2 regions of the Kaistella rhinocerotis genome follow, and region 2 is predicted to be linked to the other one. Evidence: riboswitches for the same ligand, from Rfam matches in the RefSeq annotation. Region 2 holds a riboswitch; the other holds the start of a gene.

Region 1 (16,619 bases), on a different contig from region 2:
TGAGGAGTAAGGTTAAAATCGTTTAACCACTTCATTAATGCTGTTCTGCCGTACTCAAAATAAAAATCTTCTGATATGATAACTTTATCAATATATTTAGTTGTTTTATCCATATTTATAATTTAAATCGTAAATCTATATTAACTTATAGGCCATTATCTTCTTGGTAAAACCAACCATAATAATACTTTTTAATATTTGATTTTGGAAAACCCGGATCGTGTTCGCCATGAATTGTAGGTTGTATAGTTTTTGTTTTAATGACTGGTTAATTTTAAGATAGATTAAAATCGTAAATGTGTATATGCCTTCCAAGGAAAGTGGGAGTTTTCTGAAAGAGTTATTACGATTTTTTAAAGGTAATTAAAAGAAGTTAGTATAGTGAAAACTCCATCGGCAGTTTCTTATCAAATTTTGTCAGAATATTTTTTCATGGCTTACAATAATGCACTTGTTTATCTCCGATGATCGGCAATTATAATGGTTAAGCACAACATCGTTGCAGGAAGGTACATTTTATAATGGGCCGTGTATATCCGTTTCGCAAATGTGTAAGTTTACACTGTAATATTGGCAGCCAGAACAAGAAGGATAGCGGCGGTCAAGTGAGCGAGGGGCTGATGTTCTTCTCGTAGATTGATATATTTATTGCTCATCAAGTTTGTAGTTAATTTACGAATATACCCGTCGTTATATGCTAATATTACCACATAATTTATATTTAAATATAAAAGTTTTACGATTAATATTAACAAAATATCTCAGTTTGTTTTTTGTAATTTTGGCGGCTAAATAAAATAAATTGGAGAAATTTAAATTCATTGATCTTTTTTGCGGAATTGGTGGCTTCCACCAAGCCATGGAAAGATTAGGCGGTGAGTGTGTATTTGCCTCAGACATTGATAAAAATTGTAGAGAAGTATATTCAGATAACTACGGATTAATGCCCGCAGATGATATTACCAAAGTAGATGAGAACGAAATACCAGAACATGATATGATTTGCGGAGGCTTTCCATGTCAATCATTCTCAAAAGCAGGAAACAGAAAAGGCATAAATGATCCCAGAGGTACATTATTTTATGATATTCTGAGAATTGCAAAAAAACATAAACCGAAGTACATGTTACTGGAAAATGTGAGAAATTTAGCGTCACATGATAACGGTCTAACATGGAGGACTATTTACGAAAACATTCGAAGCATTGGATATAATGTACACGAAACGCCAATTATCTTTAGTCCGCATTTTCTAGGACATCCCCAACATAGAGAAAGAGTTTTTATTATGTGCAAACGTGAAGACTTGGGAGAGATTGACCATTTTTATTTTGACAAGAAGGTAATTAAAGATGCAAGTGCCGATGAAGTACTTCAAAATGAAGAGGAAATTGCAGAATTAGAAAAATACTTATTAAAGGAGGAGGAAATCCAGTTAATTTCACATTGGGATGAATTTATACGGAATATAAAAACACCTCTACCAGGTTTTCCTGTATGGGCAGATCGATTGAGAGAGTTGGATATGACGGAGGATTTAGAAGAAAAACCGAAATGGGAGCGCACCTTCATTTTAAAAAATAATGAACTTTATATTAAAAATAGAGAATTTCTAGATGGATGGTTGAAAAAAAGTGATAACATCAAATTATTCAAGGGATCAAAAGCAAAATTTGAATGGCAAGCCGGAAAAGTTGATAATCCGACACTTTGGAACACCCTAATGCACTTTCGACCTTCTGGGTTACGTGTAAAACAACCTAGTCACTTCCCAGCATTGGTAGCAATAACACAAACTTCAATTGTAGGCGAAAGAAGAAGATTTATTACTCCGAGGGAATGTGCAAGATTGCAAGGATTTCCTGATACTTTTAAGATACCTGCAAATGACCGGGTTGCATATAAACAATTTGGAAATGCAGTTAACGTAGATGTTGTAGAACTTTTTGGGCGATTTCTTTTAGGAGATGCTGATGTAGTGCGACATTATACTAAACCCAGTAATTTGGCCTTATTTTAAGAAATAAGTAAAACTAAAAGAATTCTCTTTGCCATATGATTTGACAAAGGCATATGAAAAAACCTTTTTACCGGAAACGGTAGAGAGGTTTTTAAATTCCTCGAAATCCGCGTGAGTAAAATTTATTCTTTTAGGAGTTCCCTGCAAAATCTTAAAGTTTTCTTTTATACGTAGAGGCGGTAAATTTATTTTATCAGCTATAAAATCAAGATAAAGTTTAAAATTAGGGAGTATCTTACAATGGGCATCAAGAATTTCGAAAAAACCACCATCGGGCTTTTTACAGTAGAAGGGATATCCCATGAGGTGATTTTCCACCCCTTTTTTACTTAGATGCGGATCTACCCCTGAATATACATAATTCATGAACTGAGTGGTGACAGTTCCGTTTAAGGAATATTCTTTTAGCCATTTCCACCAGTCTAATGCATTGTCTTTGTATTTTATTACCGAAGTTAGCAAAGCATCATCTGCTCTTAAAAAGTATTCTATGGGATTTAATTCTATATCATTTCTAAATAAGGAGATGTTTTTTAAGTCAAAATTATTTCTCTCAAGATCCGCTATTATAAAGTGAACTGTACCAAAGGGATATTTTGAGTAGTATGAATTGTTAGGAACAAAATAACGACCTCTAATAATATTAGGATTTATTTTATTACCATAGGATGAAAGCTCTTCATTATGAGACTCATTAAAAGAAACTATATGTTGATCAATACACGTAATATTTTTGTTATTTACGAACATATCAATAAAAACGAATTGACGATAATCTGAAATTTCATCTTCAAGAATCCATAATTTATTATCACTATTACAAAACCCAACAACCTCACAATCTAAATATTCTTGGAGAATAAGACCGCTAAGGACTCCATCAATATCTGAATTGATGATTATTTTTTTATTTGAACGTAGTGCTTTAATCATTTCAGTGAAAAATTCCAAGATGTAAATGGTGCTCCTCTCCTAAGTTTTATTCCATTTATAGTACAAAAACTGTTACTATCGGTACCTTTTTCTAGAATCCCGTTATTAAATTTTATTTGCAAATGGCCCAAAACTGCACCGTTATGTTCAAAACTGATAATTGAAGTTTGGTGCTTTTTTAAGATAATTGCATCATAATTCAAATTATATTCTAAATCAGTCCGAACCACCGTTGACAGAGCATTGGCTCTTGTTTTAAATGTTACAATGAAATATTTCACAGGGCTATCAGCCTGTAGTAGCCTGGTCATTAATAGCCGTTTCTCCTCAGTAGACTTGCTCGACCACTTTTCTATCACGGCATCTCTAATTAAGTCAATTATTTCATCTGTCTTGGTACTCGTCTTTCTTTTACGAAACCAGTTCTCTATGGAGCCATGTGCCCGCGTCATTTCGTGAATATATTCATCGCAAAGTTTATGGAATTCTGGTTTTATATTGTCAATATCTTCTTTTCCCAGAAAATGTTTGCCAGATATATTTTGTTGACAAGAATTAGCATATTTAACAGACAGTCCAATTTTGTCACCATTCTTATTGGTTGCAATCAGGTCAGATGGGCCAACAGAATCATCTTGAGTGACTAAATAATAAGAACTTGGATTAAAAGAACATGCATTAAACGAAGATAATATTGGACCGATATTAATTTGTGTAATCAATGATTTTATACGATCCTTGTAAGGGTGGATATTAATAACCGAGTTCATAAACAGAGTTTTTTCCTCGGCTGTGGTTAACAAATAAAATAAGGCATACTCATATTCAATTCCAGTGTTGATGTTGTTAACCAGTAAATCTATTTCCGACTGATTTAATTCAGAAAATCTTTTTAAATTCATTTAAAGAAGTCTTTAATTTCAATATTAAAAGCCATCGCTAATTTTTCCACTGTTTCTAAAGAGACATTTCGCTTACCTTTTTCGATACTTTGAAGGTATGTTCGATCTAGTCCGGCAGCGTTGGCAAGTACCTCTTGCGACATGCCACTTGCAGCACGCAATTCCTTAACTTTTGCTGCAAATCGTAATTTAATATCCATGAGAATTATTATATGTAAATATTATTAATTGCTGACAATGGCACAACGGTCTATAGTCCGCATTTAAATGATAAAATGCTGATAATTAAAAGACAGATTATACAGATTTGTCTTTTTGACAGAAAGAGTCTAAATTAAATGAAGAAAATAATAGAAGAAGTGATAGATATGAATGGGGATTTTAAATAAGGAGATGGAATACCCTATTTAAAGGAACAATTTGCTTTTAAAATATTCAGATGTTTCATTATCTGTAAAGTAAACATAACAACCTTTCATGCCTCGAGTCATTAAGGTTCTATATGTGTTTTTGATAATTCTTCTAAGTAGATTTTTGGTATTTTCAGGATTATCCTTCATCATTGATTTATAACCCCGGATTGTGCTGTCATTAGAATCTCTTTCGGAGGGGTCAACTAAAACTTCACCATTTCGGACAATTAAATCATCACCAACTATTACCCCAATATAATCAACATCTAAACCTTGGCATGTATGAATACATCCGATTTCGTTAACGGATTCAGGTTGTATAACCCATTTCGTACCGTCATCGGCTAAATTCCACTTCATTCTTAAATCATACTCGGGGAATTCAATGTCATAAGCATTATAATTTTTTTTGCTCACCCATTTCCAGCAGTAACCTGCTATAAGTCTAGCTTTATTGTTCTCCAGATTTTTTGCAAAAATGATGTCACGTAACTTGTCAGGTCGATCTATAATTTTAAAATCAAAATCATCAGAGTCCAACAGTGGGTTGCTGTTTGTCTGACCTGAAGGGTATGATCCAGCCAAGCTAAATAACCATCAGATGACATCATCATTAAAGGAATGTTTTTTACTAGAATATACAATCATAACTCATTATATTTTTTACTTGAGCCTTTTGCTTTTTCAACAGGATATTTTAGTGCGTTTACTTGAAGCTTTTCCAAACTGATTTTCTTCTCATTTTTTTCAACCTTGCACAGGAAAGAATAAGTTACTCCAAGTGTATCAGCCATCTCTTTTTGAGATATGCCTAAATTAATGCGGCTCTGCCTTAAAATATCTCCTAAAAACATTGACATTTAAATTAATTGACCAAAAAAGGTCAAAAATAATAAAAGCTGAAGGAATTATCTAGTAGGAAAAAAGAAATACATTTACAATTCAAAATCCACGATTTATGTCGGATAGACACAATCCTGATCAGAGGAGATTTAACATGTAGCAAATCAGGGGTAAGAACACCAAACCGGAAATACTTCTACGAAAATTACTTTTCAAAGAGGGTTTCAGGTACAGAATAAATGACTGGAAATTTCCGGGAAAACCCGATATTGTACTGAAGAAATACAATACTATTATTTTCGTAAACGGCTGTTTTTGGCACGGTCACACGGATTGCAGGTATTTTGTTATACCCAAAACGAGGACGGAATTCTGGACGGAAAAGATCAGCGGAAATAGGAGAGAGATCTGCGTAATGAAGGACTACTGAAAAGCACCGGATGGAATGTTATTACGGTGTGGGAATGTGAGCTGAAAAAAAACAGTATTGAAGAAACATTTAAGCTTCTAATTCAAAAGATCAAAGGGTCTGCTGAGAATCCTGCAGAATAATTTCAAAATCCAGGAAGGATGCAAATTTAGCGAGGTAATCAATACTGCAATTGAATTTCCCACTTTCAATTTTAGAAATAGTGGACCGGCTAATATTCATTTTCTCTGCCAGCTGCTCCTGACTCCAACCACGGTTTTCACGGATTGCCCTAAGAGAGCTTCCTGTTTTCACACGGTTTTCAAGAATTTCAGATTTTAACCTATTTGAAAAATATGCAGTATCTGTATTTGCCATCTTCTAATCTTCCGTAATCATTTCTGTAATAATCTCAATTGCCCGCTCCTCTGTAAGTACATTTCCAAATTCCCGTACGGAATCTTCGTCGGTATACACTCCATTGCGGTCGTTCCAGCACAGCCAGTCTATGAGTTCAAGTCTGGACCATGAATGCAGCTTTTCATTAAGTTCTTCACCCTTCAGCTCCATGATCCTGTAGTAAGGATGATTCAATTTTTCCTTTTCAGTTAGATAAGTATTCATAATTTCCTGATTTTAAATAGAAATTTATGGCTTAACATATAAAGTTCCGTGATGCTCCACTCCATCTGTGTCTAAAACCGTAAGCCATACATTAGTCTCCACTCCTTTAACGCCTGCGGAAAGATCCAAATCAATCTTCTGTTCGCTTACCTTTATCACCTTTCCTTCTGCCTGGGAATAATCCGATTTATTGACCGTAACATGATGACCGATAAGGTCAGCTGTGCCCACTTCCACCACTTCCAGATCTGAAAGCAGTACCGTACTTACGGGAGGAAAAGACCATCCGGTTCCTAGTGCCTGAATATCTGCTCGTGACCTATCGCCATCTTCCTTCAGTTCCAAGACAACATAAATCTGGTTGGGGTCTTCATCTGCCAGCGGAGTATGGAATCTCACTATCTGGCCTTCTTTTTTAATTAACATAACGCTGAATTTTTATTACTGTAAACTTACAAAAATGTTTTTAAATGTGCAATATACGGCACATCTAATGACACACATTGCATAAATAAAAACTGTCGTGTTTTCAATTAGTGTTTTAATTTCTGACAAGATTATGGCTTTACAAATTCCTTTGCTGATTCAAACTCCCTGTCAAAAGGTAACTGCAGCTCCGGTAACAACTGCGGTGCAGACAACGCAAAACTAACATAGTAATACGCCAACAGCTGGTAACCGCTGAAGTTACTGCCTGGAATTGAATTTACTCTGTAGCCATCCTGTTTATCTGGATTGATGCCGTTTACCCCTATAGTCGCGATCTCGAAGGCTGTCCTTTTTATTTCTGCAGAAGATTTATCCTTGAAGTATTTCAACGCCCCTACCATAAACATCATGACCGCAGGATTCAGATTCGCATCCTGATGCTTTTCCTGAAATTCATGCATCTCAATTTTCTGATCTGCTTCGGTATTTTCGTCGATATCTTTCAGCTCCGGAATGTCAAGATCAATTGCTGTCTTCTTGTATTCTGATTCAAGAACCAGCTGAAAGTATTTTGAGAGGCTTAAATCATTTGCCCAATTCTGTAAAAGTTCGTATTCTTCACCGGGTTCCTTATCGCTTCTGTAATCTCCATACTCCTTATAGAGACTTGTCGCCTGCCGGGATTCAAGCGTAGACGGTTTGAATAATTTTATCGCATCAAACGAGAACAGCTCCTTAAAGTGCAGCGCATTGACAATATTATAGATCTTAGAATTGGAAAGAATTTTAGTATCGGTTAGATCTACGATTTCCTTTCTTGTCACCGCATCCAGACCTTCCATCATTAGTGTATACAATGAAACAAACTGGACCGGGCGGAGTTCCGGAAAATCGTTATATAAACGGTCTTCGATGAAAAGATCAATCGGAGTATTGTATACCTGCCGATTAAGACCCTCGAAAAGGCTGTTCATCACCCCTGCAATTGAAGTTTCAGGATAGCCCTTTTTCTGAAGAAATTTAGCGTAGTTTTCGTAATCAGTCATAAACTTAATCCTGTGCTGATGAGTAGCTGTGAAAAGCATATGATTCCCCGCAATTCTTGCCTCTTCAGCCAGCTCAATATGTGTCAGCTCATGCAATACCAGATGAGTGACACCTGGATAGCCAGGTTTATATTTAATCAGGTGATAATCACGGTTGTGATTTTCAGCCAGTTCTACCTTCGCAACTGTGGGGATCTCTGTGTCTTCCTGAATCTGAATTTTCTTCCCTGTAAGAAGCTCAAGTTTCTCTGCATAAGATTTCAGTGCAATAGCGGCATCATCAGATGCATCCACTTTCTCCGCAATTGCTTTAGCAAGGTCAATTGACTGACCGAACAAGCCATCCTTAACCTTATTAAGTGTTAGTGACTGGAGTACATATTGAAATGCATTTTCATAATTTTCTTTCGAAAATGAGACGTATGCTAAACCATATTTGGTATTCGGGTATTTATTATTAAGTTTTTCAGCTTTTTCAAAAAACTCCTGGGCTTCGTCAAGCCTTCCCATGATCATCAGGTTTGCACCGATGTTGTTGAGGGAAATATTGTCCTCAGGATCTGCGACCGATGCTTGGTTGAAATATTTCATTGCGGTCTCAATATCATTTTTGTCCCGCGCAAATATGTTGCCCATCATGATTAAGGCATAAGTGTTTTTCGGATCCCAGCGCAATGCATCAATAAGTGAATCAACAGCCTTATCTGTTTCGCCCAATTCTGATTCTATCTGTCCTTTGATGCGGTTCAATTCGGAATTAGAAGGGGTTCTGCTCACGAGATCTACGGCTACAGGATATGCCTTTTCAAATTGCTTGTTCTCACATAAACTGATCAGGTGAGTGTAGGAAACGGTATCTAAATATAGTTTCACAGGGATATCCACGGAGATTATCCCTTCCTTTTCCTTGACCACAGGCAGATGCTGGTTTATTGTATAGTATTCGGTAATGTCTGCAATCAGTTTTACTTTGTCACCATAGGTCACATTAAAAAGCTGATAAAGAAAAGGAGTGATTTTATGAAGGATGTTCATTAAGTATTATCTCTGGGTATTATTCACGGTAAATATATACAAAACAGCGCAGAAACGATGAAGAGTATTGCGGGAAAAGCTTGAGTAATACACTACGAAAGGTGTCCTATTTTTCGCCGTCAAAATAATCCTTGGAATTATCTTTTCTTCCTAAGGAAATATTGGAATAGAACTCTCTTCTTTTTCTTAATTCGGTATCAAACATTGTGTCGATACCTTTTTTACTTTTGGTAAAGGACATTATATTTGTTATTTTTAGATAATTTGATGCATCTGTAATGTCGTGGCCGGTGCCGATATAAGTAAACGTCCAGCCTTTCTTCTCAAGGGACAATACCAGACTGCTGACGGATTTCGCGGTGAATTCCGTCGACGCATTTTCGAACCCGTCTGTAAAAATACTTACCAGAACTTTCATCTCCGGGAAATATTCTGTACGATAGCGCAAGCGGTTTACTGCGACACCTATGGCGTCGAATAACGGCGTGCCACCAGCTGGCCGGTAATTGTTACGGGTAAGGACCGGGACTGCATCTGTTACAACATTCTCTGCAATATATCTAATGCTGTTTGCATTGAAACTCACGAATGAAACTTTGTGCTCCTGATCCCGAAATTCTTCTGCAGACGTTTTGATGTTTTTCAGGAAATTATTAAAACCGTCGATTGTAGCATCATAGACTGAACCCATAGAGCCGCTTTCATCAAGAATAATGAGATTGTGTACCAAAGTTTTTTTCATACATGTAGATTTTTGAGGTTAAGTGTTAATTTCAAAAACAAAATTAACTATCAATCAACCCCAATTGATTTTCTGCAAGGTTGCAGCGCAACTATGAATAGCGACATACAAATAGGAATTTAGTGGACAGGAATAAAAGACTTATCCACCCAGATTAAATCTTCAGGAAGCGCAACAGAAAACTTTTCCCCCGGCACCCCGTCGATGATATAGTAATTGGCAAGAGGTTCGCCAATCTGCTCGCGGAGCTTCTTATTCAGCCTTGATTTGTTATAAGCAAAGTTACCGTCGAAATTAGCCACCAGATTGCGGATATTTTGAGGAGCTGCATTGGCTTTCAAACGTTGATAGATTCCGAAAATCTCCAGTTCGTAGTCATCGAGCGTAGCGAGTCTAATACCGTCGGGGTGAAGCAAAAAGAAAATAAGAATTGTTTTCTCCAATGGAGTAAGCGAAATTTCAGTGTCGCCTGCTGTCATCATTCCATTCTGACTTACTGTGAGTTTTTTCGGTTTAATGTTACCGGCGAATCCCTGAGAAAATTTCAGACTTGTCCTGATCTTCTCAAAGATATCCAGTGCCTGCGCTACAATCTGCTGATCGGCATCATTACGCTCCAGACGCTCGATGCACGAATGACATAAATCGGCAGTCCGGAGTTTCAGGATGATCTGGCTTTTATTCTCACAGAAATCATTCATACAGCCGATAGCATCCAGATGAAAGTTTCTTTTGATATCTTCTGTAAGGTCAAATCTCATAAGTATCCGTAAAACGTTAGCCAGAACTTCGTAAGCAACGGGATAAGTTTCAGGAGACTTCAGGAAATAATCCCAGTCAGACGACTGCACAAACGCGTTGCGCTCGCCCTGATAGTCAAACATACTGAAGAAATTCATTGAATTACGCCTGTTTGTTATCAGGATTACAAAGTCCTGATCCGGAATATTTTCTGAGTATCTAGCTTTCTGACAGAGGAAGAAGAGTTCCCGCCAACTTAAAGGATAACCGAGGGAAGCCTTATACTCCTGCAGTTTATATTCTGACTCTATCCTGAATCTGAAGTCATTATGGTACCGGTGCTGTTGAACGTTGTACCTGTCATCATAGGACCAACGCATATGAAGCACTGAAAACTCCAATGGACCGGAAACACTTTTTAGGATTTCGAGTATTGCATCCATAGACTGTGGATGAACGTCGGGGGAATAAATCAGATTTATTTTCAAGGTTTCTGGATTTGCTCTTAAAAATAAGAAAAATTACCGCTTGCCTGCACACCATTCTTCGAAATCGTGCACGGTCCGTCTAAGTTCCGGCGTTAATTTCGTCAGCGCAAAGGAGCGGATCTCAGCAGGAACTGAGCGGTAAAAAGCAGCGGCTATTCCTCCTGTAATGGTGGCAATTGTATCGCTGTCTCCTCCAATTGAAACTGCGTTCCGAATTGCATCTTCGTACGTACTACTGTCGAGAAAAGCAACAATGGCTTGCGGTACAGTCCCCTGACATGTCTCATCAAAGGAATAGGTCTCGCGGATACCATCACAGGTGAAATTCAGGTCATAACCAAACAGCAACGTAATATGATCTTGTATCTGCGATTTAGTTTTACCCACACGGGCAAGATATATCGCTGCCGCTACAGCTTCCGCTCCTTTTATGCCTTCGGGGTGGCTGTGCGTAATCTTTGCAGATCTGCGTGCACAGAGCATCGCTTCCTGAAGGGATTTTCCGTACAACCCTGCCGCACTTGCACGCATTGCTGATCCATTCCCGAAACTGTTGTACGGATCGAGGCTGGGAGAAGCAAGCCAGTTGCTGAACATTCCGCCGTAGCCGCGGTTCGGATACTTCCGGCCATATGCTTTCACTGTTTCTGCCATATCGCGCTGATTCATAAGCGCATCTGCAACTGCAATGGTAAGTACGGTATCATCCGTGAAGGTACATTTATCACTAAAAAGTTTAAAGTTCTTTGATTTGTAGTTATTAAACTCAAACCTTGAGCCGATAATGTCGCCGGCAATGGCTCCTACAATTGTATTTCTCATTTTAGATTTCTTTTGTCAAAGGTAGTCAGCGTCGTTGCGAAGTTGATTTATTGCAACCTTGCAAAAGCATTTGCTTTGTACTCAAAAGCCGCTTAATTTATAACGGATAAATAAACGCCCTGTGCGATTATATGGATTAAAGTGACAAAAAATCACCCTTACACTGCATTGTTCGCTGGGAAACTTGACACTTTCAGAACTAAAAATAAGACTTGTATAATAGGAAAAATTTGCGTAATGTACTTATATTACAACACTTGCAATAATTATTTTCAATAACATCCACATACCTTTGCTGAACAATCATCAGGAGATTCCGGTAAATGCGGAACACCAACCGGGAGTTAACCCTCAACGGTGGTTTGGAATGAGGGCTGCGCGCCAAAATAAAAGGTAACCTTCCAATCTGTTTCCACCCTCTCCACGATGTTTTACTGTAATTCAACCTGATAAATGATATGATTAAAAGTGTCGTGAATATTGCTAATAAGAATTGCCACATCATCGGAAAGATTAACGTGGTGTTGGCTACATACGCCGAAGTTGAAATTCTCGCGCCCTATTGCGGTTTCAGATTTAGAAGCAGTATTAGCACCACTGAGAATGAAGCCAAGGAACAAAGTGATGCATTTGCCGAAACCCTTCTCAACGAGGCCTACCTGATTTGTGATACGATACAAACCAACCGGGAGGCTATGAAAACAGATTTCTTAAGATTGCTGGAGACGCTTGAAAAATTCAACAACAGAAAAACTGAAGATTATATAAGAAATAAGGACGAACTTCTGAAAGTTTTTATGAAAAGCTTTTTTTCTGGTACAGATTACAGTCCTAAGAAATCATCAGAAGTTGCAGAAGCAATTTTTGAGTTCCTGGCGTTGTACTTTATCCGACATGGAAAATCTGCAGAACTCGATGTCAGGACACGGTTTGCAGAACATCCGCGAACTCCTTCTTTTAATGAACTGCAACCTTTACTGAAAATTTACCTGGAAAAAAGCATCGACGACCGAATAGAATTGTTATCTGAACAGATACTCACCCAAAAAACCGGAACGTTTGACTGGTTTATCCAACAGGAATTTTTTGAGCAATAACATTAAAGATATCAGCGAAATCAAAATTACATCATGGAAAAAATTGTTATAACCTATTGCGGAAGTCAACCCATTATCTGCAAAATAATCAAAGAAGAGGATTTCTATCTTGAAGGGGAACTACTCTATCCCTTTGTAGCAGTTAAGTTCGACTACTTCAAAGAAAACCACGGACTGACCACGAGAGAAGTTCAGGTAGATCCCAAACCGGTGATACATGCTCTGTACCGAATCTGTGAAACAGTTGTGAAAAACAGTGAAAAGATACTTGTGAACGCAGCACCGCTGCAGCAACACGTGCGCTCGATGGCAGCAAGTCTGCACCGAGAAAAGCGACGTTTTGATTTTGCGATAAATGCCTTAGACGCAATGCAGATTGATGCTGATGATCTGCAATTCCTCAGTAAACGGGCGGCCACCCGCCTCACAGAAAGCATTTCGGATCTAATTAGTACCGGAGAAATTGATTTTGTTAATCCTCAAGCACAAAATTATGAAAGAGAATTGGAACGGATACTTGATGAGAACGATTTTGTAAAAGATATTGACAAAAACATCATCTTAAAAAAGACCATTTTCTGGGCGGAGAATCTTCAAGCAGATGCGAATTATGGTCATATCCGCTTCAAGACAATAAGAACACCTAACCCGCAATTCGAGATGCCTAAACATCTATATGGCGCTGTAAGTGAAGATGAATTTCTAACACCAAAAGAAGGTTTTATGCCTTTTTTTCTCGGTACGCAATTCGGACTCATTCCCACTTTTACGGATGAAAAGTTTGGACAACTGGAAGGGCAAAAAATAGCAGTACTCGGTAAAAGTAAACTTTCAGGCCTTATAGCCGGTTTAGGAATCTATGAAGTGAAAAACGGTAAAAGGAAAGAGATCGCCTATTTCAGAAATGAGAGGATTTTTGTAGCGAAATCACTAAAATAAGCACTACCGTCTATTCCAATTTAAAAGTAAATTTAAAAAAGCAGAACGAATGACAGATACCAAGCACACCACAACTGAAAAACTTTATCATGTAAATTCAGGCAGTAAAAACATTCTTTTCACAACCCAAACCGAGCACCCCCACTATCTGGAGTTGGAACTTCATTTTCCGTATGACGGGATAAAGGTGGATTTTTTCGCTGAGAACATCAACTTTATTGAAGAAGGCGTGAAAAACAATCTGGTAAGTATGGCGGACAACATCGTGACTACCTTAAAAACGGTTCATCAAAAGTTCCGCAAACTGCCGGAAAAAGGAAGACAAAAAATACTCAGCAATAATTCTGTCACCAAAAAGCTCAGAACAGTCCTAGTGACCGACTGTATGATGTATTGCGAAATGTATTGGGGCAAAACACTGGTGGACTCTGTAAGCAAAAAACTTCTTGCCTATTTACAGGAAAAAGATGAGCGTGTGTTAGAATACAGTGAGTTTGAATATCCCGCCATTTATAAGGAACTTTTTTATCGCTACAGTGGCTGTGAGAGTATTAATTACTACCTGCCAGATGTGCAGACGAATTACTGGTACCGGAAGTTTGAAAATGATGAAAAAACTCGCTTTGTGACCTTTAAAAAACTTAACTGCCACTATCACAGTAACAGTCTTCCTGAATCCAAAACGGATACCGTTCGGTATGAGGAGTTTGTAAAGAAGGAAGATTCCCGAATCCCCTTTTTCATCGGGACGCAGTTCGGAACTACACCAAAGATTACCGCGGAGTTGAAGGCTGCTTTGGAAGGACAGAAGATCGCTATGCTTTGTAAATCTCAGTTATCGGGTTTTGAAAAAGTTCTGCAAATCTGTGAAGTAAAAGACGGCGAATTTATGGTACTTGATGAATTCATCAATACTCCTGCAATGTCGATTATAGATGAAGCCGACAAGGAAGCATCCCTTGGTAGCGAAGCGTTTGCACCCCAGGAAATTATTTACCGCTACATCCATGAGGGACGGAGTTATTTTGTAACGAAAAAAGACGACTATGAAGCCAGAGGATTTATTCTGACGATGCTAAGGCCATTCCACGCCGTGCAGTGGGATTATTTCAGCGGTGAAATCATGTGTGAACAGGAAAGACAGCAGATTATGCCTGAGCTCATCAGGTATCTGGATAAGTTGTATATCATGGTGGACGTAAACGCAAACAGCTGGAAGCGGGGTTTTGACAAGTTCAAATTTGACAGCAGAGAAAACAGTCTGGAATTTAATATGAATTTTTATGTGGAAATGCTTTATGCGGGAATAGGAAATAACCCTAGTATTTTCCCGGAAAATCTTTGCGGTAACTGGACCAAAAGTTTCTTTAAAACCGTTTTAAAAGAAGTCTTGGAAAGCGGCATTTTCAAGTATGTCAGTGAAACCGATCCATTTTCTGCCTTTGAATATATGATGCGTGAAGGAAACAAAACCATGATTGATATAACTCCCTACAATGAGGAAGAAAGAAAAGATGTTTTCAGCAAACTGACCGACAGTAACAAGATTAATCTTTATGCAGCAATGATGCAGGGATACGGATCACAATTTGACCGGCTCGTTGCCCGGTGGGTTAAATTTAGTGATGAAATAAACGGTGAGAAAAACATCTAAAACCATGAGTAAAAATAAATATACAGGAACCATTAATATTGGGCTTCAGAAGGGATATACCGGTGAATACTATACCAAAGCAGAATATGTCGCCTACATCCAGAACTGGCAGTTGGAAAGGAGCGCAGACCACCAACTAATGTTCAGCCCGGGGATTTACGAATTTGATTTCGTTTGTGGAAACCTTACCGAGAAGCATCTGGCGATCCGGTTCATTAATTATCCGGGAAGCGTAGTGAAGAAGAAGAAGCACTTCCGAAAAACTGTTACCGCGCTAGCAGGGTTACTGGCGAAAACCTTTTCGCAGAACCGGGTTCTTATAGAATATAGTGACCAAAATATTCTACTTGAATCCACAGATGGATATGACAAAAAAAGCGGAAGAAAAAAGTAAAATTGAAAAGCTATAATTTCATTAAAAAAGATAAAAATGAAGAACGACCACTACAATTACCAGCAAAGTCTGGAAAAACTCACTGATCAAGAACTTGTTGAAGCTTTTAACCGACTGGTAGGCCTACAGGGATGGGGAAATGCGAGGGCAGCGTACGGCAGCGCGCTGAGAATAGAATTTATGAAAAGAGATTTTGACAGCACACTAATTATTGGTTCAGATTCTTTTTCTTTTGCGAAAAAAGTAGTCCTGCAAAATAAGCGACTGGTATTTATGTGATTTTCAAAAGGTATAACCACAAATGATATCGTGAGCAGAGCGACACACACCTGCAATCAATAATAGGTTTCATAAGCATTTATGCAATTAGTTATTAATATCTTTATTACTTACTGCTATTTATTATTCTATACACTGTCGCTTTATGGACATTGAAAAGCTGCGCAAGTTCGACGGCAGATTTACCACCGGCATATAACTGCACGTTACCGCCCATACTACCTTCCGCCGGTCCAAGATCCGTTTTTGTAATTAATTCAGCATGGGAAATCCGGGCTTTTTCCGAGAGCAGGACAACGGGTTCCGGCATTTCGTGATCACTAAGTCGCTCCGGTTTTATGTTCCTCGCGCGTACGGGCGGTAACATCATATATGGCGGATTGCGGAAGTCTGCTTTTGTATCAGAATTTTCGCTAAGTTTAAAGTCCGGTTTTTGTACGGAGATCTGGGGCAGCAGCCGCAACCCTCCATATACGCCGGACGTTGGTGGCAAGTGTAACGGACGACCACCTAAACAAAAACCGGAACAGAAGAATGGAGCAACAAGACAAATCAAACCAAGACCTTGACCGTAAAATCACGTCAGACACAGTTTTATTCTTCGATATGGACGGAACATTGGTAGATACAAACCTTGCAAACTTTCTTTCTTACAAGAAAGCAATAATTTCTGTAACAAAATCAGACCACGACTTAACATACAACTCTGACAAACGCTTTAACCGCAGTAGTCTTATAAACGCTGTTCCAAACTTGACAGACAACGAATACGAAAGAATAATCCAAGAAAAGGAAACCTGTTACAACGA
Region 2 (16,619 bases):
CGGTAAATGGGCAAAGCTAAAAAAAGCCAAACATTATTTTTAAGAAGGGCAGTTTCTATAATGTTTGGCTCTGAATTATAAACGCTTTATAAAGTTAAAAGCTACGAGGCTTTGGGTTTTAAAAGTTTGGCTACGGTTGCGGTCCAGCCGGTTTGGTGTGACGCCCCGATTCCCTTGCCGTTGTCCCCGTTAAAATATTCGTGAAACATGATGTAATCTTTGAAATTTTCATCATGATTGAGTAAATTATTTCCGCCATTGAACGGTCGCTCGCCCTTTTCGTCCCGAAGGAAAATCGAACATAGGCGCTGGCTGATGTTATCGGACACAAATTCAAGATTTCTCATTTCGCCACTGTTGGCCGGAAATTCTATCTGCAGACTTTCCTGATAGTAATAGTGGTAGCGCTGCAAACTTTCAACAATCAGAAAATTAATCGGGAACCAAATCGGCCCACGCCAGTTGCTGTTACCGCCAAACATCCGGCTGTCGCTTTCCGCAGGCGTATATTTCACCACGAAATCTTTGCCGTCTACTGTAAAGTTGTACGGATTTTCTTCGTAAACTTTAGACATCGAACGAATTCCGAAGTCGGACAGAAACTCATTTTCGTCCACCATTCTCGAAAGTACGCGTTTCAGCCGTGTTTTGCGCAGGATGCTCATCAGATGTTTTCCTCCACGGCCTTCTACTTCCCAGTGCGAAACAAGGTTCGCCAGTTCGGGTTTGTTCTTTAGGATCCAATCCATGCGCGTGCGGAAATTGGGCAGCTTCTCGAGCGTTTCGTGGTCTATGATTTCTACTGCGAACATCGGGATAAGACCAACGATGCTCCGCAGTTTTAATGAAACAGAATCGCCGTCATTCAGCTGCAGCACGTCATAGAAAAAGCCGTCTTCCTCATTCCATAAACCACCTTTTTTTCCGCCGATATTTTCCATGGCCTTGGCGATGTACAGATAATGTTCGAAAAATTTGATCGCCATATCCTCGTAAACCGGATTGTAAAGGGCAAGCTCCATCGAAATCCGCATCATATTCAGCGCAAACATCGCCATCCAGCTAGTGCCGTCAGCCTGCTCCAGGTGATCGCCGTTCTTGAACTGCATATTTCGGTCAAAAGCGCCGATATTATCAAGACCTAAAAAGCCGCCGCCGAAGACATTGTTCCCGTTTTTATCCTTGCGGTTCACCCACCACGTAAAGTTGAGCAGCAACTTTTGAAAAACGCTTTCTAGAAACTGAATGTCAGGTTTGCCGTTATATTTTTCGTCTATTTTATACACGCGGAAAGTTGACCACGCGTGAACAGGCGGGTTTACGTCGCTGAAATCCCATTCATACGCCGGTAGCTGCCCGTTTGGGTGCATGTACCATTCTTTGGTGAGCAGTTTCAGCTGATCTTTGGAGAAGGCTGGATCTATGATGGCAAACGGAACGCAGTGAAATGCCAAATCCCACGTAGCAAACCACGGATATTCCCATTTATCAGGCATCGAGATGATGTCTTTGTTCTGCATATGCTCCCAGCCGGTATTTCTTACAAAATGGTCGAAATTACGCGGCGCGGGATATTTTGGGTCGCCCTTGAGCCATTTAGAAACATTGTAATTATAGAATTGCTTGTTCCAAAGCAGTCCGGCAAGTGCCTGACGCTGGATATTCCTTTCTTCGGCCGATTCTATGTCACATTGTACGTAAGCATAATATTCGTCTGCATCTGCTTTTTTTGACTTGAAAACGTCGTCGAAATTAAAGAATGCCTCTTCCATATCATGCGGGCTCAGCCGAAAATCAAACGTCCTGCTCTCACCCGCATCCAGCTCTGCATTGATGACGAAAGCTGCTTTCGTTCCTGTTTTTTCAGGATTTACTGCAACTGCATTTCGATGAATTAAATATTCATTAATTCCGTCTTTGAAATATTGGGCTTCAGACATGTGGTGTTCTGAGAACTTGTGCGGATTGGTTTCATTATCGCAGAAGACGTCTTCAACACCGATATCTTTTGAATAGAAGAATTTAAAATCAACTGATTCATGCTGAATTCCAACTTTCCCGTCAGTATCTGCTTTAAACTGAGGTTTGTAAGTGCCGTTGCCCCAAGCCCAGTTATTTCTGAACCAAACAGTGGGGATCACTGTCAGCGGCGCGCGTCTGTTGCTGCGGTTTACCGCCGTAAGCCGGATGGCGATATCATCATGATTAATTTTGGCGTATTCTATAAACAGGTCAAAATATTCATTATTCTGAAAAATCCCTGTGTCGGTAATTTCAAATTCCGGCTCCCGTTTAGACCTGCTCTCATTCACGGAGACCAGCTGCTCATACGGAAATCTGTTAATCGGATATTTATATACCATTTTCATGTAGCAATGCGAGGGTGTATTATCAAGATAATAGAATATTTCCTTCACATCTTCGCCGTGGTTCCCTTCGTAGTTGCTCAATCCGAAAAACCTTTCTTTCAGCATCTCATCGGCACCGTTCCAAAACGAAAAGGCGAAGCAAAGCAACTGTTTGTCATCGCAGATACCCGCAATCCCATCCTCATTCCAGCGGTAGGCGCGGCTCATCGCATCGCGGTAAGTGGTGTAACCCCAGGCATCACCGTTACTGCTGTAGTCTTCGCGCACCGTACCCCATTGTCTGTTACTTACGTATGGCCCCCATTTTTTCCAGCTGTCATCGGCCATTCGCTTCTGTATTGCGGTCATAAAACTGTTTTTTGAGCTGCGAAATTAGCAATTTTTAAATTTGGCCACCGCTTGTACATTCGGAAAAATCATCTACTTTTGCAGCAGACTTCGTTCATTTACATATTGAAAATGTTATCAAGAAAGGTGGAGAGATTAGACTCTGTGAAGCCTTGGCAACCCTTCGTACGCGAAGAAGGTGCTACATTCTATCCCACAACCGGGTACAGATAACGCGAATACATTTTACCTTTTCTGGTAGCATTTTCAGTTTTATTATTTTAAAAAAATTGAAAATGCGTTCAAATAATAAGCTTTTTTCCGAACTCAGTAATAGAATCCTTGTCCTTGATGGCGCGATGGGAACTATGCTTCAGCGTTATAATTTTACCGATGAAGATTATCGTGGCGAAAGGTTCAAAGAGTGGCCGCATTCATTAAAAGGAAATAATGACCTTTTGTCCCTTACGCAGCCGCAGGCCATAGAAGCGGTTCACCGCCAATATCTTGAGGCAGGCGCAGATATCATTGAGACCAATACATTTTCAGGTACCACCATAGCCATGGCCGATTATCACATGGAAGACCTAGTCTATGAACTGAATTATGAGTCCGCAAGAATTGCCAGAAAAGTTTGCGACGAATTTTCCCAAAAAACTCCTTCTCAGCCGCGTTTTGTGGCAGGTTCTATTGGACCAACAAATAAAACCGCGAGTTTAAGTCCTGATGTGGATGATCCCGGTTTTCGCGCGGTAACCTTCGATGAACTTCGTGTGGCGTACAAACAACAGGCGGAAGCACTATTAGACGGCGGTGCTGATATCTTACTTGTCGAAACTGTTTTTGATACATTAAACGCAAAGGCCGCGCTGTTCGCAATCGCCGAAATTAAAGAAGAACGTGGCGTCGAAATTCCCGTGATGCTTTCGGGCACAATTACAGATGCTTCGGGCCGCACCCTCAGCGGACAAACTGCTGAAGCTTTTTTAATCTCGGTTTCGCACAGCGATCTTCTCAGTGTGGGCTTTAATTGTGCACTTGGCGCAAAACAACTCACTCCCTACCTTGAATCGCTGGCTTCAAATTCAGATTTCTATATTTCCGCTTATCCGAACGCCGGCCTGCCGAATGCCTTTGGGCAATATGACGAATCGCCTGAGGATATGGCTGCACAAATCAGGGAATATCTCGATAAAGGTCTCGTAAATATCATCGGGGGCTGCTGCGGAACCACGCCCGAACATATTGCCGCTATCGCTGATCTGGCGAGAAATTATCAGCCGAGAAAAACTGAATTATCCACTGAACTGTATAAGTAATTTGTTATCAATTTCTTACGAATAATGTTTTTTAGCAGTTATGCTGCAATTAAATATAAAATGAAACACCTTAAACTTTCTGGCCTCGAGCCTTTAAATATAAATTCAGAATCCAATTTTATCAATGTGGGCGAACGAACCAATGTTGCAGGTTCGAAGAAATTTCTTAGGCTGATCAAGGATGGTAATTTTTCCGAAGCGCTTGAAATTGCACGACATCAAGTAGAAAATGGAGCACAGATCCTTGATGTGAATTTTGATGACGGACTTCTCGATGGTAAATACTGTATGGTAAAATTCCTGAATTTGATTGCTGCCGAGCCCGATATTGCCCGAGTCCCGATCATGATAGATTCTTCTAAGTGGGAAATCCTTGAAGCCGGTCTTCAGGTTGTTCAGGGCAAGTCAGTGGTCAATTCGATCAGTCTGAAAGAAGGTGCGGAAGAATTTAAAAGGCAGGCGAGGTCGGTGCGGAGATACGGTGCGGCCGTGGTGGTGATGGCTTTCGATGAGGTTGGTCAGGCAGACAACTTTTCGCGAAGGATTGAGATTGCTAAGCGTTCCTATGATATTTTGGTGAAAGAAGTGGGTTTCCCGGCTGAAGATATCATCTTCGACCTTAATATTTTCCCTGTCGCGACCGGCATGCAGGAGCACCGCCGTAACGCGCTTGATTTCATCGGGGCTTCCAAATGGGTACGTGAAAATCTGCCATACGTCTCGGTTTCTGGCGGTGTTTCAAATGTGTCGTTTTCATTCCGTGGAAACAATGCAGTGCGCGAGGCAATGCACACGGTTTTTCTCTATCACGCCATACAGGCCGGTATGAATATCGGTATTGTGAATCCGGCGATGTTGGACGTATATGACGAAATTCCAAAAAATTTACTTGAATTGGTGGAAGATGTTATTTTAGACAGGCGGCCAGATGCAACCGAAAGACTTTTGGAATATTCGGAAAAGAACAGATCGGGCAAAAAAGAAATCGCCGAAGATCTCACGTGGCGAAATGCGCCGCTGCAAGACCGGATCACCCACGCATTGGTAAAAGGAATAGACCGATACATCATAGAAGATGTAGAACACGCACGGAGGCAGACCGCTCGGCCACTTGATGTGATTGAGATCAACCTGATGACAGGAATGGGCGTGGTAGGCGACCTCTTCGGCAGCGGAAAAATGTTTCTGCCACAAGTGGTGAAATCTGCACGCGTAATGAAAAAAGCGGTGGCGTGCCTGCAGCCATTTATCGAAGCGCAAAAAGACATTTCGAAGCCCGCCAACGGAAAAATTGTGATGGCTACTGTGAAAGGCGATGTGCATGATATCGGTAAAAATATAGTTTCCGTCGTACTTGCGTGTAACAACTATGAAATTATCGATTTGGGCGTAATGGTGCCAGCCCAGAAAATTATTCAAACTGCAGTTGACCTGAAAGCCGATGCAATAGGACTTAGCGGTCTCATCACGCCGAGTTTGGATGAGATGGTACATATCGCTGCTGAACTTCACCGGCAGAACCTCGATATTCCATTACTAATCGGTGGCGCTACCACTTCTAAAGCACACACCGCGGTAAAAATCGACCCGAAATGTGAGAGTGCCGTGATACATGTTAATGATGCCTCGCGCGCGGTTGGCGTGGTGAGTACATTGCTTAGCGACAAAAGCGGCCAGTACAAAATTGACCTAAAGACCGAATACGCAGATTTCCGTGAAAAGTTTCTGGAAAGGCAGGTGGAAAAAGCGTATGTGTCTCTGGATGAAGCACGTAAAAATAAATTTAAGATTGAATGGAACCTTGAAAGTATTCATCCGCCGCGAAAATTGGGCGTTCAGGTGATTGAAGACCAGGATTTAAGTGAAATTGCCGAATTTATAGATTGGTCACCGTTTTTCCGGAGTTGGGAATTACACGGCAAATATCCGGAAATTTTGGATGATGAGGTTGTGGGTCGGGAAGCTACAGAACTTTTCCAGGACGCGCAGCAAATGCTCCGGCAGATTATTACTGAAAAGTCGCTAAAAGCCAAAGGGGTCATCGGGATCTTTAAAGCAAACGCGGTGCACGATGACGACATTGCTGTGTACGATAAAAATGGAAGTCAAATTTCAACTTTTCATACACTCCGTCAGCAAGTAAAGCGTTCTGCGGGTAAAGAATATTATGCACTTGCCGATTTCATCGCGCCCGAAACATCTGGTGTACAGGATTATATCGGATGCTTTGCCGTAACGACGGGTTTCGGGACCGAAGAGTTGGTGCAGAAATATAAGAACAGTCACGATGATTATAATGCGATCATGGCGAAGGCATTATCTGACCGGTTGGCTGAAGCATTTGCAGAGTTTCTTCATCAAAAAGTTCGCACTGAAATCTGGGGTTACGCTTCTGACGAATATCTCCGGAATGAGGATCTGATTGCCGAAAAATACCGTGGCATTCGGCCTGCACCCGGTTATCCGGCCTGTCCCGATCATCTCGAAAAACTCACCATCTGGCAGTTGCTTAATGTAAAAGAAAATATTGGTCTTGAACTGACCGAAAGTCTCGCAATGTTTCCTACGGCGGCTGTTTCAGGGTATTATTTTGCAAACCCGCACGCGAAATATTTCGGTGTCGGGAAAATTACCGAAGACCAACTCACCGATTATGCGAAACGTAAGAATGTAGATATTGATTTTGCCCGAAAATGGCTTCGTCCGAACCTGAATGAGTAGATGCCGGAAATCCTGCGTGAGCGATTGCAGTGGAAATCCCGCAGGCCACGCCGAGGAATTGAAACGGAAAGCGCGGTTCTGAGCAAGGGCGCAAGCCCGAGTGAAGAACACGCCCAAATAAATCAAAATAATTAATGAAAATAACCGAACACATAGAAAAAGCGCAGGGCAAAACCCTGTTTTCACTCGAGATTGTACCGCCGCCAAAGGGCACCGGCATTGAAGATCTTTATAAAAACATAGATCCGCTGATGGAATTCAAGCCGCAATTCATCGATGTGACGACTTCGCGTGAAGAATATATTTATCTCGATAAAGGAAACGGACTGATGGAACGGAAAATCACGCGTATGCGGCCGGGCACACTAGGGATTTGCGCTTCCATACAACACAAATACAGTGTAGATACCGTTCCGCACGTGCTTTGTGGCGGTTTTTCGCAGGAAGAAACCGAGTATTTACTTGTTGACTGTATGTATCTTGGCCTTGAGAATGTGATGGCACTGCGCGGCGATGCGATGAAAGGGGAGAATCACTTTGTGCCAACTGCGGGCGGCCACCGGAATTCGGTGGATCTCGTGCGGCAGATTGATAATTTAGGAAGAGGGAAGTTTCTGCATGATGAAAGTGCCTGCAGCGATAGGAGTAAATTCTGCATTGGTGTGGCCGGATATCCCGAAAAACACATTGAAGCGCCATCGATGAAAAATGATCTGAAATGGCTGAAGCAGAAGGTGGATGCGGGTGCAGATTACGTGGTTACGCAGATGTTTTTCGACAATAAAAAGTATTTTGAATTTGTGCGTCAGGCTCGTGAAATGGGAATCAGCGTCCCAATAATTCCCGGCATCAAGCCGATCGCGACGAAATCTCACCTGCAGATGCTGCCAAAAGTCTTCAAGATTGATTTGCCGGAAGATTTGATTTCGCAGGTTGAGAATGCTAAGAACAACGCGGCTGTGCAACAGATCGGTATTGAATGGACCGTGAACCAATGCCGTGAACTACGTAAGTTCGGTGTACCGGTGCTGCATTTTTATTCGATGGGAAAAAGCGATAATATCAAAAAAATCGCGGCTGAGCTGTTCTAATAAAAAAGCGAAGATCATTTCTTCGCTTTTATATTTAATTATTTAAAAAGTTGTTCAGTTTTATCAGATCCGGCTCTGAAGTAAGCTTGATTTTATTCATTTTGATGAAATTTGAAAGTTCAGCTTCACGTTCCGGAAAATTCGGTATCAGGTCCTTTGTATTTTTAGGAATTCTAATCAAACCTGTTTCGGTTTTGATAAAATAGGCCGGCTTCAGTAACTCGAATCTCGCGGGAGTTCCGGGAATCATAGAGTTAGGTGCAGGAACAGCATCGTGGAACTTTGTTATCACCTTTTTGAGCAGACGGTTTTTTCCGCCTGAAAGTTCGAAAAAGTAACCTGCATTCTCATCATGTGTATTGACCAAAACCAGTTTTTCGCCGCTGTTTTCGAAAATGAATTTAGGATAAGATTCTTCCCGCGGAATTTCAAAAACATCTGTATTAACCAATATTTCTACCGTATCCAAAAAGCTGTTGTAGCGAATCGGCACAGAGGCTGAGGTATCGCCTACACGAGCAGGCAGAAATGTTCTGTTGTAATACGGTATGCCCTCAATATCGCTATACTTTATCTTTTGTTTGCCGTTGTTTACTTCGTCGATTAGTTTAGTCCACTTGGCTTGTCTGGCGACCTCGCCCACGGTAATTTGTTGTGCATGAAGGGATACGGACACCGCAAAAAGACTGATTATTGTGTAAATTGTTTTCATCTTTTTTAAAAAATCGGTATTAAAGGTATTGCAAATATACATTATGTGTGAATATGATAAATGTCTTTGCAGATATTATTATTAAAAATGCAAGATTTATGCTTTGTCTAAACTGTTATACTTGCGCATCAGGTTTTCATACATATTTTGCGGAAGCATCCATTTAAGCGGAACACCTATTTTTTGACCGAATTTCCCAAAATAGAAATGTGCTTTCCAACGGCTTGAAGCCAGCAATTTCTCAATATAACGGGCTACTTCCAACGGTTCTGTGCCCTGGTCAACGTGCGAATTCATCAGCGCGTAAACTTTATCGAAAGTTGTGCGGTAGGGTTCGCTGACATTTGTTTTGACGCGGTTTTCGGCAATGTTGGTTTTAATGTCACCCAAATGCAGCGTGCAGGCATCGATATTCCAGGGTGATATTTCGTAGCGGATCGCTTCGGTGACCTTATCGAGGGCAGATTTAGAAGCTGAATAGAATCCGCGGAAAGGCAGGCCCATCTCAGAACCGATGCTTGAAATATTGATTATTTTACCGCTTCGCTGCCCGCGCATTGCCGGCAGCACCGCACTCATCATCTGCACAGCGCCAACCAGATTCAGGTTGAACAGGTTCAGGATTTCTTCTTTCGACGAATCTTCTACCGGACCAACCATTCCCATTCCGGCATTGTTGATCAATACATCGATGCGCCCCGATTTGCTTAAGACTTCCTGAACTGCCTTTTCTACCGCTTCGGCCATGGTGATGTCTGTCGGAATTGTAGTGAAGTAGGGAGATTCTACATTTTTTCGGCTCAAACCAAAAACCTGATGCCCATTTTTGCCAAAGTATTCAGCAAGTACGAAACCGATTCCGGAAGATGTTCCGGTGATTACAATTGTCATCTTATTTAAATATTACTCAGTTAGATACGAGAAATCCTTCCAAAAATCAGGATATGATTTCTCTACCACCTCAGGATTTTCGATTGTTAACGGCTTTAATAGACTGAACGGCGCGAAACTCATGGCCATCCGGTGATCATTGTATGTTTTAATGGAAATCGGCTCGGCGGGACTGAAGAAATGTACAGAGCAGATTTCCGCATCAGTAATCTCAGTTGCACAGCCAATTTTAAATAGTTCATTCTGAAGCGCGACAAGCCTGTCTGTTTCTTTTATTTTTAAGGTTGAAAGACCACAGATCTCAAATGGAATTTGAAGCGCGGCAGCTGTGACACAGATCGTTTGCGCAATGTCTGGCGCGTCGCGAAGATCCAGTTTTATCTTTTTAGGCAATTCAAATGAAGTTTCCGGATAAAGTGAAATCTTCGATTCTGCACCTTCCGAAATGGTGTTAACACCAAAACATTCCCAGTAGATTTCGCGCAGAACGGAGTCGCCCTGTAATGAAAACGGCTTGAAACAGCGTAGATTAAGGCTTTCTCGTGAGATTGCCGCCACAGAATAAAAGTACGATGCAGAGCTCCAGTCACTTTCCACCACGAATGGTGCGGACGAGAGATTAGCGGGATCAAACCCAGCAAAAATCTTTATTGTGTCGCCTTCCCATTCATTTGGGATCTCAAGTGTTCTGAGGATTTTCAAAGTCATTTCAAGATAAGGCCTGGAAGTAACTTCGCCCTGGAGTTTTATTTGCAAACCGTTGTGAAGTTTTGCACCGATGAGCATCAGTGAGGTGATAAACTGGCTGGATACGTTTGCGGGAATAGAAACGGTGCTTTTGGTAAGCTTTTTTCCGGTTATTTTTAATGGCGGAAAGCCTTCATTTTCCAGATACTGAATTTCCGCTCCCAATGTTCGAAGCGCATCGACAAGAAATTTTATGGGACGCTGCTTCATGCGCTCAGAGCCGGTCAGCGTAACGGTTCTGCCTTCATCAATTGCGAAATACGAGGTGAGGAAGCGCATCGCCGTGCCGGCATGATGCACATCGATGATTTCAGAATCGCTTTCCAGCGCTTTTTGCAGCAACTGTGTGTCTTCAGAATTCGAAAGATTCTGGATCCGGAGATTTCCGAACAGCTTCTGTAAAATGAACAAACGATTCGAAATGCTTTTCGAACCGCTTATTTCAATGGTTTTATTGGCTGCAATTGTGGTTTTGTCTAAAAACATTTAATTATAAATATGAGCGCATTCCTAAAGTTCAGCATCTGGTATTTCTCCGAAACGTCCGCGAATCAGCTACTTTAGTTTGTCGTTATTTTGATGACGGTCGAAATCTCGTTCGGTTTTTTTCTTCATTTTATTGTCGAAAGCCTGCTGCAAATCGGTTCCGGTTTGGTTTGCCAGACATAAGGTAACGAACAGCACATCTGCGAGTTCTTCGCCAAGATCTTTGTTTCTGTCGCTGTCTTTTTCGCTTTGTTCGCCATATCTGCGGGCGATGATCCGCGCCACTTCGCCTACTTCCTCAGTCAGCATGGCCATATTGGTGAGCTCGTTAAAGTAACGGACACCGATAGTTTTAATCCATTCGTCTACCTGTTGCTGAAGATTGGTGATTTCCATTGTTCGGTAAACTTGGTTATTCGTAAGCGCCTATCGTAGGAGGATTCTTTCTGGCAACTCCGGCGATATCTGTCGGAAAACCGGCGAGATTCGCACCTTTACCTTTTGCCGGTGAATCGTCTTTTACCCTTAAATTCATTTTGTGGGTGAAATAATTCTGGAATTTCGGGTCTTCATTTTTAATGTTGGTCCCGTCAACAGTATAACCTGCGTCAGTACCGTATTTGAGAAGGTTGTTTTGGAAAACCATCGCGAAAGTCTGTCCCGACGTCTGTTTGAACACGATCGCGTTTTCTTTTTCCGTGTAAATGATTGAATTCCGGATATTCAGCGTCAGCGGCCCGTTCTCCACCGTCGCTCCGTTTTGGTATTCATTCGTGGCATAGATGCCAAGCGCCGGCATGGCGGAGTTCAGATTCCAGTAATTGGCGATGGTCGCGTGAGTGATGTTGTATGTTCCGCCTTTAAAAATACCTATCGCTGCTTCACCAAAATTGTTCATTACCAGATTCGATGTACTGATGTTCGACTTTACCGCGAAAATACCGTACTCCTCGAAAGTATGGATGATCGTATTGCTGATGTTTGCCTGGGTTTCCGTCATTTCGAGTCCGCGTATTCCGCCAAAAAGCTTCGCATAGTTCATGTTGAGTTTAGCTCCGCTCCCGAACTGGATTCCTTTCCAATTTTTCGGAATGGTATCGTAGCGCGTGTCATTGCGGTCACCACGGAAGATCACTTCACTGTTGAGCTGGCCATTCACATTGAGTGTTGCGTTTTCAGAAATCTTTAATCCACCGTTCTTAAAGAAATAGACTTTCGTGCCCTGTTCTATGTTTAATGTTTTGCCGTCTCCCAGCGTCAGGTCACCAAAAATAATTTTAGCTTTTTCGCTGTTCCAGGTGGTGTTTTGCGTCAGAATATTTGGGTTCGTTTCATTTTGAATGAAAAATTCAGCATCCTGAACAACCGAAAAGAGGGTAACATGCTGATTTCCTGCCGGCGACTGTATTTGGATACGGTCTTCCGCGATCGCTTCAGTTGCATTGGCAACGGGCGCAATTTCTACGAAAACATACAAACTGTCTTTTTTTCTTAAAGCCACATTATTGAATTCAGTGCCTGATTTGCCGTCAAGATTGATCCGATATGGAGATGTGGCGCCGGTTTCAAGACTGATTTTAGGAATCATAACGTCTTTGTCTTCATCATTATAGATTTTCACGGCATAGGTTTCCGATCTCACCTGATTGTAAACTGTATCAAGAAAGAGTGTATCGGCCGAAAAACGCAGCAGTTGGGAAGGGTTTTCGAAGCTAATATCGTCGCGGCTACAGGCTGTGGCAGTGAGCATCAGCCAAAAAGCACCGGCAAAAAGAAATAGGAATTTATTCATCGAAATTTGTACGTTGTATTGTTTTCAAATTTAACTAAAATTGTGGAACGGAAAAATAGCGAAAAATTCCGTAGGAGTTTTTGCGAATTACGAAAATATTTGTACTTTTGCGGTCTAAAAAATTAGCGGAGGAAAATCCATTACTACTTCTGAAGCAAAACTTTAATTTTTACTTTAAAATTTTTAATTATGAAAAACGGAATCCACCCGGAAAATTATAGACTTGTTGTTTTCAAAGATATGAGTAATGACGAGATGTTCCTTTGCAAATCTACAGCTGATACGAGAGACACCATCGAGTATGAAGGACAGGAATACCCTTTGATCAAGATGGAAATCTCTTCTACATCTCACCCTTTCTACACTGGAAAAGTGAAATTGGTAGATACCGCAGGTAGAGTAGATAAATTCATGAGCAAATACAAAAAATTCTCAAAATAATCTTTGAGGATACAGAGAATACAAAGTCTTTCAGGTTGCTGAAGGACTTTTTTTTATTGTAAATTTGGGATGCGATGGTGAAAATCATTCCACTTTCTTAACACTTAACTTCAATTCAAAATCTAAAATCATACGTATGCAGCTTGTTTTTTCTGATGCCCAGTTTTGGGAAGATTTTTTACCGCTAACATTCACAAGACCTGTTGCAGAGATGCGTTGCGGGATCCTCACGTTTTCCGAGCGGTGGCAAAAACTGTTGGATTCGGCCCAAATTTCTTACATCACGGAAGACTTTCTTCAGGAAAAATTTCCAAAACCCGAAAAAGTAGAAAGCCTGTTTTTGGTTCCAAATTTTCTTCCGACCGAAAAGGTTTTAGGTCAAATTAAGGATTTGAAAACGGGCGAAGCGCTGGTGTACGATAATGAACTGCTGGCTGTAAAAATCAATATGGACAATTTTTCGTTGAACCAAATTGAAAAAATGACCGATATCGAGGAAAAACTCACGTTCTTCAAACAGCCCACCGATTTATTCTCTTTCAATGAGGAAGCGATAAATTTTGATTTTGACTTGCTCACAAAAGGCCGAAAATCTGCGGAACTTTCCGAAACGAATGGTTTTTTAGGGAATAAACAGGATTTATTCATCGAAGAAAGCGCGGCTGTGGAGTTTTCAACCTTAAATACAAAAACCGGAAAAATCTATATCGGTAAAGATGCTGAAGTGATGGAAGGCTGCAACCTACGCGGCCCGATCGCACTTTGTGAAGGTTCGAAATTCAATTTAGGTTCAAAAATTTACGGAGCAACTACCGTCGGACCACATTCTAAAGTAGGCGGTGAGGTGAATAACATCGTGATTTTTGGATATTCAAACAAGGGTCATGACGGTTTCGTGGGCAATTCTGTGATCGGCGAGTGGTGTAATCTGGGCGCTGATACCAATTCTTCGAACCTTAAGAACAATTATGCAGAAGTAAAACTTTGGAATTACAGAACTAAAAGATTTGCAAACACCGGGCTACAGTTCGCCGGACTGATAATGGGCGATCATTCAAAATCCGCGATCAATACTCAGTTTAATACCGGAACTGTGGTTGGTGTTGCGGCGAATATTTTCAAAAGCGGCTTCCCGCCAAACCTGATCGACAGTTTTTCGTGGGGCGGAATGAAAGGTGATGAAAAATTCAAGCTTGAAAAAGCTTACGAAGTCGCTGAACTGGCGATGGCACGCAGAAAAGTTGCGTTTACGCCACAGGACCGCGACATTCTTAATTTTATCTACACCAATTTCTAATTCTCAATTCTCAATTCTCAAATCTCCAATCCCCAAATTTTCAAATTAGAATCAGTATCTTTGCACCCATAATTTTTCTCACTTAAACCGTTTATAGAATGCAACTGTACAACACTTTAAGCGCAGAAGAAAGAGCCCGTCTTATTGATGAAGCCGGTAAGCAACGCCTTACTTTGTCTTTCTATGCGTACGCCAAAATCTCAGATCCCAAAAAATTTCGCGACGAACTCTTTATAGCCTGGAATGCACTTGATGCGCTCGGCCGTATTTACGTTGCTCACGAAGGAATTAATGCTCAGATGAGTATTCCTGCCGAAAATCTCGAAGCATTCCGCGAAACTTTGGAAGTGTACGATTTCATGAAAGGCATCCGACTGAATGAAGCTGTAGAGCACGATGACCACTCATTTTTAAAGCTTACGATAAAGGTTCGTAACAAGATTGTTGCAGACGGTTTGAATGATGAAACCTTCGATGTGACCAACAAAGGAATTCATTTGAAGGCCAACGAATTCAATACTTTACTCGAAGATCCGAACACAATTGTGGTTGATTTCCGCAATCATTATGAAAGTGAAGTAGGGCATTTCAAAGGCGCGATAACGCCTGATGTAGAGACTTTCCGGGAAAGTTTACCAATCATCAATGATAAACTGCAGGATTTCAAAGAGGACAAAAACCTGCTGATGTACTGTACAGGCGGGATCCGCTGCGAAAAAGCCAGTGCGTATTTCAAACATCAGGGTTTTAAAAACGTTTTTCAGCTTGAAGGCGGCATCATCGAATATGCGAGACAGGTAAAAGAAGAAAATATAGAAAGTAAATTCATCGGTAAAAATTTCGTTTTTGATCACAGGTTGGGCGAAAGGATTACAGATGACATCGTTTCACAGTGCCACCAGTGCGGAAAACCGTGCGATAATCATACAAATTGCTTCAATGACGCGTGTCATTTGCTCTTTATTCAGTGTGATGAATGCAAAGCTGCGATGGAAAACTGCTGTTCTCCAAGATGTCTTGAAACCATTCATTTGCCGCTCGAGGAACAGGCAAAACTTCGAAAAGGTCTGCAGGTAGGTAATAAGATTTTCCGCAAAGGTAAATCTGATGACTTGAAGTTCAAGAAATCTGGTGAACTGCTAGATAAACCTTTAGCAAAGGCGGTTACAAAGAATATCCGGCAAAAAATTTCGGTGAAAAAAATGCTGATTGGCAAAGCTGAACATTATTATCCTAAGTCGAAAGTCGCTCAGTTTCTGCTTGAAGACGGCGAAGTTTCTGTAGGTGATAAAATTTTAATTTCCGGACCCACAACCGGTGAGCAGGAGATGGTTTTAAATGAACTTTTTGCGAACGGAAACGCTTGCGAAACAGCGAAAGCAGGCGATCAAATAACGTTTCCTTTGCCATTCAGAGTTCGTCTTTCCGATAAGTTGTTTAAGATTTTAAATTAAAATGACGGCTTCAGGAAAAATGGAGTTGATGTCACCAGCCGGTGATTTCACTTCGATGCAGGCTGCTTTGGACAGCGGTGCAGATTCCGTTTATTTCGGTGTAGAACAGCTGAACATGCGCGCACGGGCGTCGATGAATTTTACAATCGATGACTTACCGGAAATTGCCAGAAGATGTTCGGAGAAAGGAGTTCGAACGTATCTAACTTTAAATACGATCATCTACGATCACGATTTATCTTTAATCAGGACACTTTTAGACAGGGCGAAGGCTGCCAATCTTACGGCTGTAATTGCCATGGATCAGGCTGTAATTTCGTACGCTCGACAGATTGGGATGGAGGTTCACATTTCCACGCAGATCAACGTCACCAACATCGAAACCGTGAAATTTTATGCGCTGTTTGCTGATACGATTGTGATGAGCCGCGAGCTCAGCATTACTCAAATAAAAAAAATCTGCGACCAAATCGTTAAAGATGATGTACGGGGACCTTCCGGAAACCTTGTTGAGGTGGAAATTTTTGGTCACGGTGCCTTATGCATGGCGGTTTCGGGGAAATGTTATTTAAGTTTACATTCTCATAATTCATCGGCGAACAGAGGCGCCTGCAAACAGAACTGCCGAAAAAAGTACACAGTTATCGATCAGGAGACGGGTTTTGAGATAGAACTCGACAACGAATATATGATGTCGCCGAAAGACCTGTGTACCATCAGTTTCCTCGATCAGGTGGTTGAATCAGGAGTAAAAGTTCTGAAAATTGAAGGTCGCGGCCGCGCACCGGAATACGTAGCGACTGTTACCAAATGTTACCGCGAAGCGATCGACGCCATCTTCGACGGAACCTACTCACCCGAAAAAGTGGCTGACTGGATGGCTAGGCTCGAAACCGTGTACAACCGTGGTTTCTGGTCTGGTTATTATTTAGGTCAGGAACTCGGCGAATGGTCTGAAACCTCGGGTTCAAG

Evidence for each region. Region 2 has a riboswitch for S-adenosylmethionine ahead of QEP06_RS11540 (homocysteine S-methyltransferase family protein). Riboswitches for the same ligand answer to the same signal wherever they lie in the genome.
Region 1: another riboswitch for S-adenosylmethionine. It lies ahead of QEP06_RS04230 (hypothetical protein); the one in region 2 lies ahead of QEP06_RS11540 (homocysteine S-methyltransferase family protein).

The regions. Positions count from the first base shown of each region.
Region 1 covers NZ_JASSYY010000001.1:903,529-920,147, reverse strand. Annotated here, with positions in the region: gene QEP06_RS04305 (McrB family protein) at 1-113, opposite strand, end outside; gene QEP06_RS04300 (DNA cytosine methyltransferase) at 803-2,020, shown strand; gene QEP06_RS04295 (hypothetical protein) at 2,012-2,953, opposite strand; gene QEP06_RS04290 (hypothetical protein) at 2,950-3,855, opposite strand; gene QEP06_RS04285 (helix-turn-helix domain-containing protein) at 3,852-4,055, opposite strand; gene QEP06_RS04280 (DNA/RNA helicase domain-containing protein) at 4,263-4,808, opposite strand; gene QEP06_RS04275 (helix-turn-helix domain-containing protein) at 4,913-5,122, opposite strand; gene QEP06_RS04270 (very short patch repair endonuclease) at 5,275-5,541, shown strand; gene QEP06_RS04265 (helix-turn-helix transcriptional regulator) at 5,632-5,898, opposite strand; gene QEP06_RS04260 (hypothetical protein) at 5,902-6,144, opposite strand; gene QEP06_RS04255 (hypothetical protein) at 6,169-6,570, opposite strand; gene QEP06_RS04250 (tetratricopeptide repeat protein) at 6,702-8,654, opposite strand; gene QEP06_RS04245 (vWA domain-containing protein) at 8,761-9,396, opposite strand; gene QEP06_RS04240 (hypothetical protein) at 9,516-10,625, opposite strand; gene QEP06_RS04235 (ADP-ribosylglycohydrolase family protein) at 10,659-11,447, opposite strand; SAM-I-IV-variant riboswitch at 11,746-11,846, shown strand; gene QEP06_RS04230 (hypothetical protein) at 11,906-12,544, shown strand; gene QEP06_RS04225 (hypothetical protein) at 12,578-13,483, shown strand; gene QEP06_RS04220 (hypothetical protein) at 13,533-15,137, shown strand; gene QEP06_RS04215 (hypothetical protein) at 15,142-15,531, shown strand; gene QEP06_RS04210 (hypothetical protein) at 15,568-15,810, shown strand; gene QEP06_RS04205 (helix-turn-helix domain-containing protein) at 15,917-16,180, opposite strand; gene QEP06_RS04200 (HAD family hydrolase) at 16,345-16,619, shown strand, end outside.
Region 2 covers NZ_JASSYY010000003.1:391,572-408,190, reverse strand. Annotated here, with positions in the region: gene QEP06_RS11550 (OsmC family protein) at 1-20, shown strand, start outside; gene QEP06_RS11545 (MGH1-like glycoside hydrolase domain-containing protein) at 102-2,717, opposite strand; SAM riboswitch class I at 2,829-2,933, shown strand; gene QEP06_RS11540 (homocysteine S-methyltransferase family protein) at 2,993-4,015, shown strand; gene metH (methionine synthase) at 4,076-6,736, shown strand; gene metF (methylenetetrahydrofolate reductase [NAD(P)H]) at 6,871-7,827, shown strand; gene QEP06_RS11525 (hypothetical protein) at 7,862-8,539, opposite strand; gene QEP06_RS11520 (SDR family oxidoreductase) at 8,636-9,430, opposite strand; gene QEP06_RS11515 (3-phosphoshikimate 1-carboxyvinyltransferase) at 9,443-10,663, opposite strand; gene QEP06_RS11510 (nucleotide pyrophosphohydrolase) at 10,733-11,059, opposite strand; gene QEP06_RS11505 (hypothetical protein) at 11,076-12,455, opposite strand; gene QEP06_RS11500 (type B 50S ribosomal protein L31) at 12,645-12,896, shown strand; gene QEP06_RS11495 (GlmU family protein) at 13,033-14,193, shown strand; gene trhO (oxygen-dependent tRNA uridine(34) hydroxylase TrhO) at 14,292-15,647, shown strand; gene QEP06_RS11485 (peptidase U32 family protein) at 15,649-16,619, shown strand, end outside.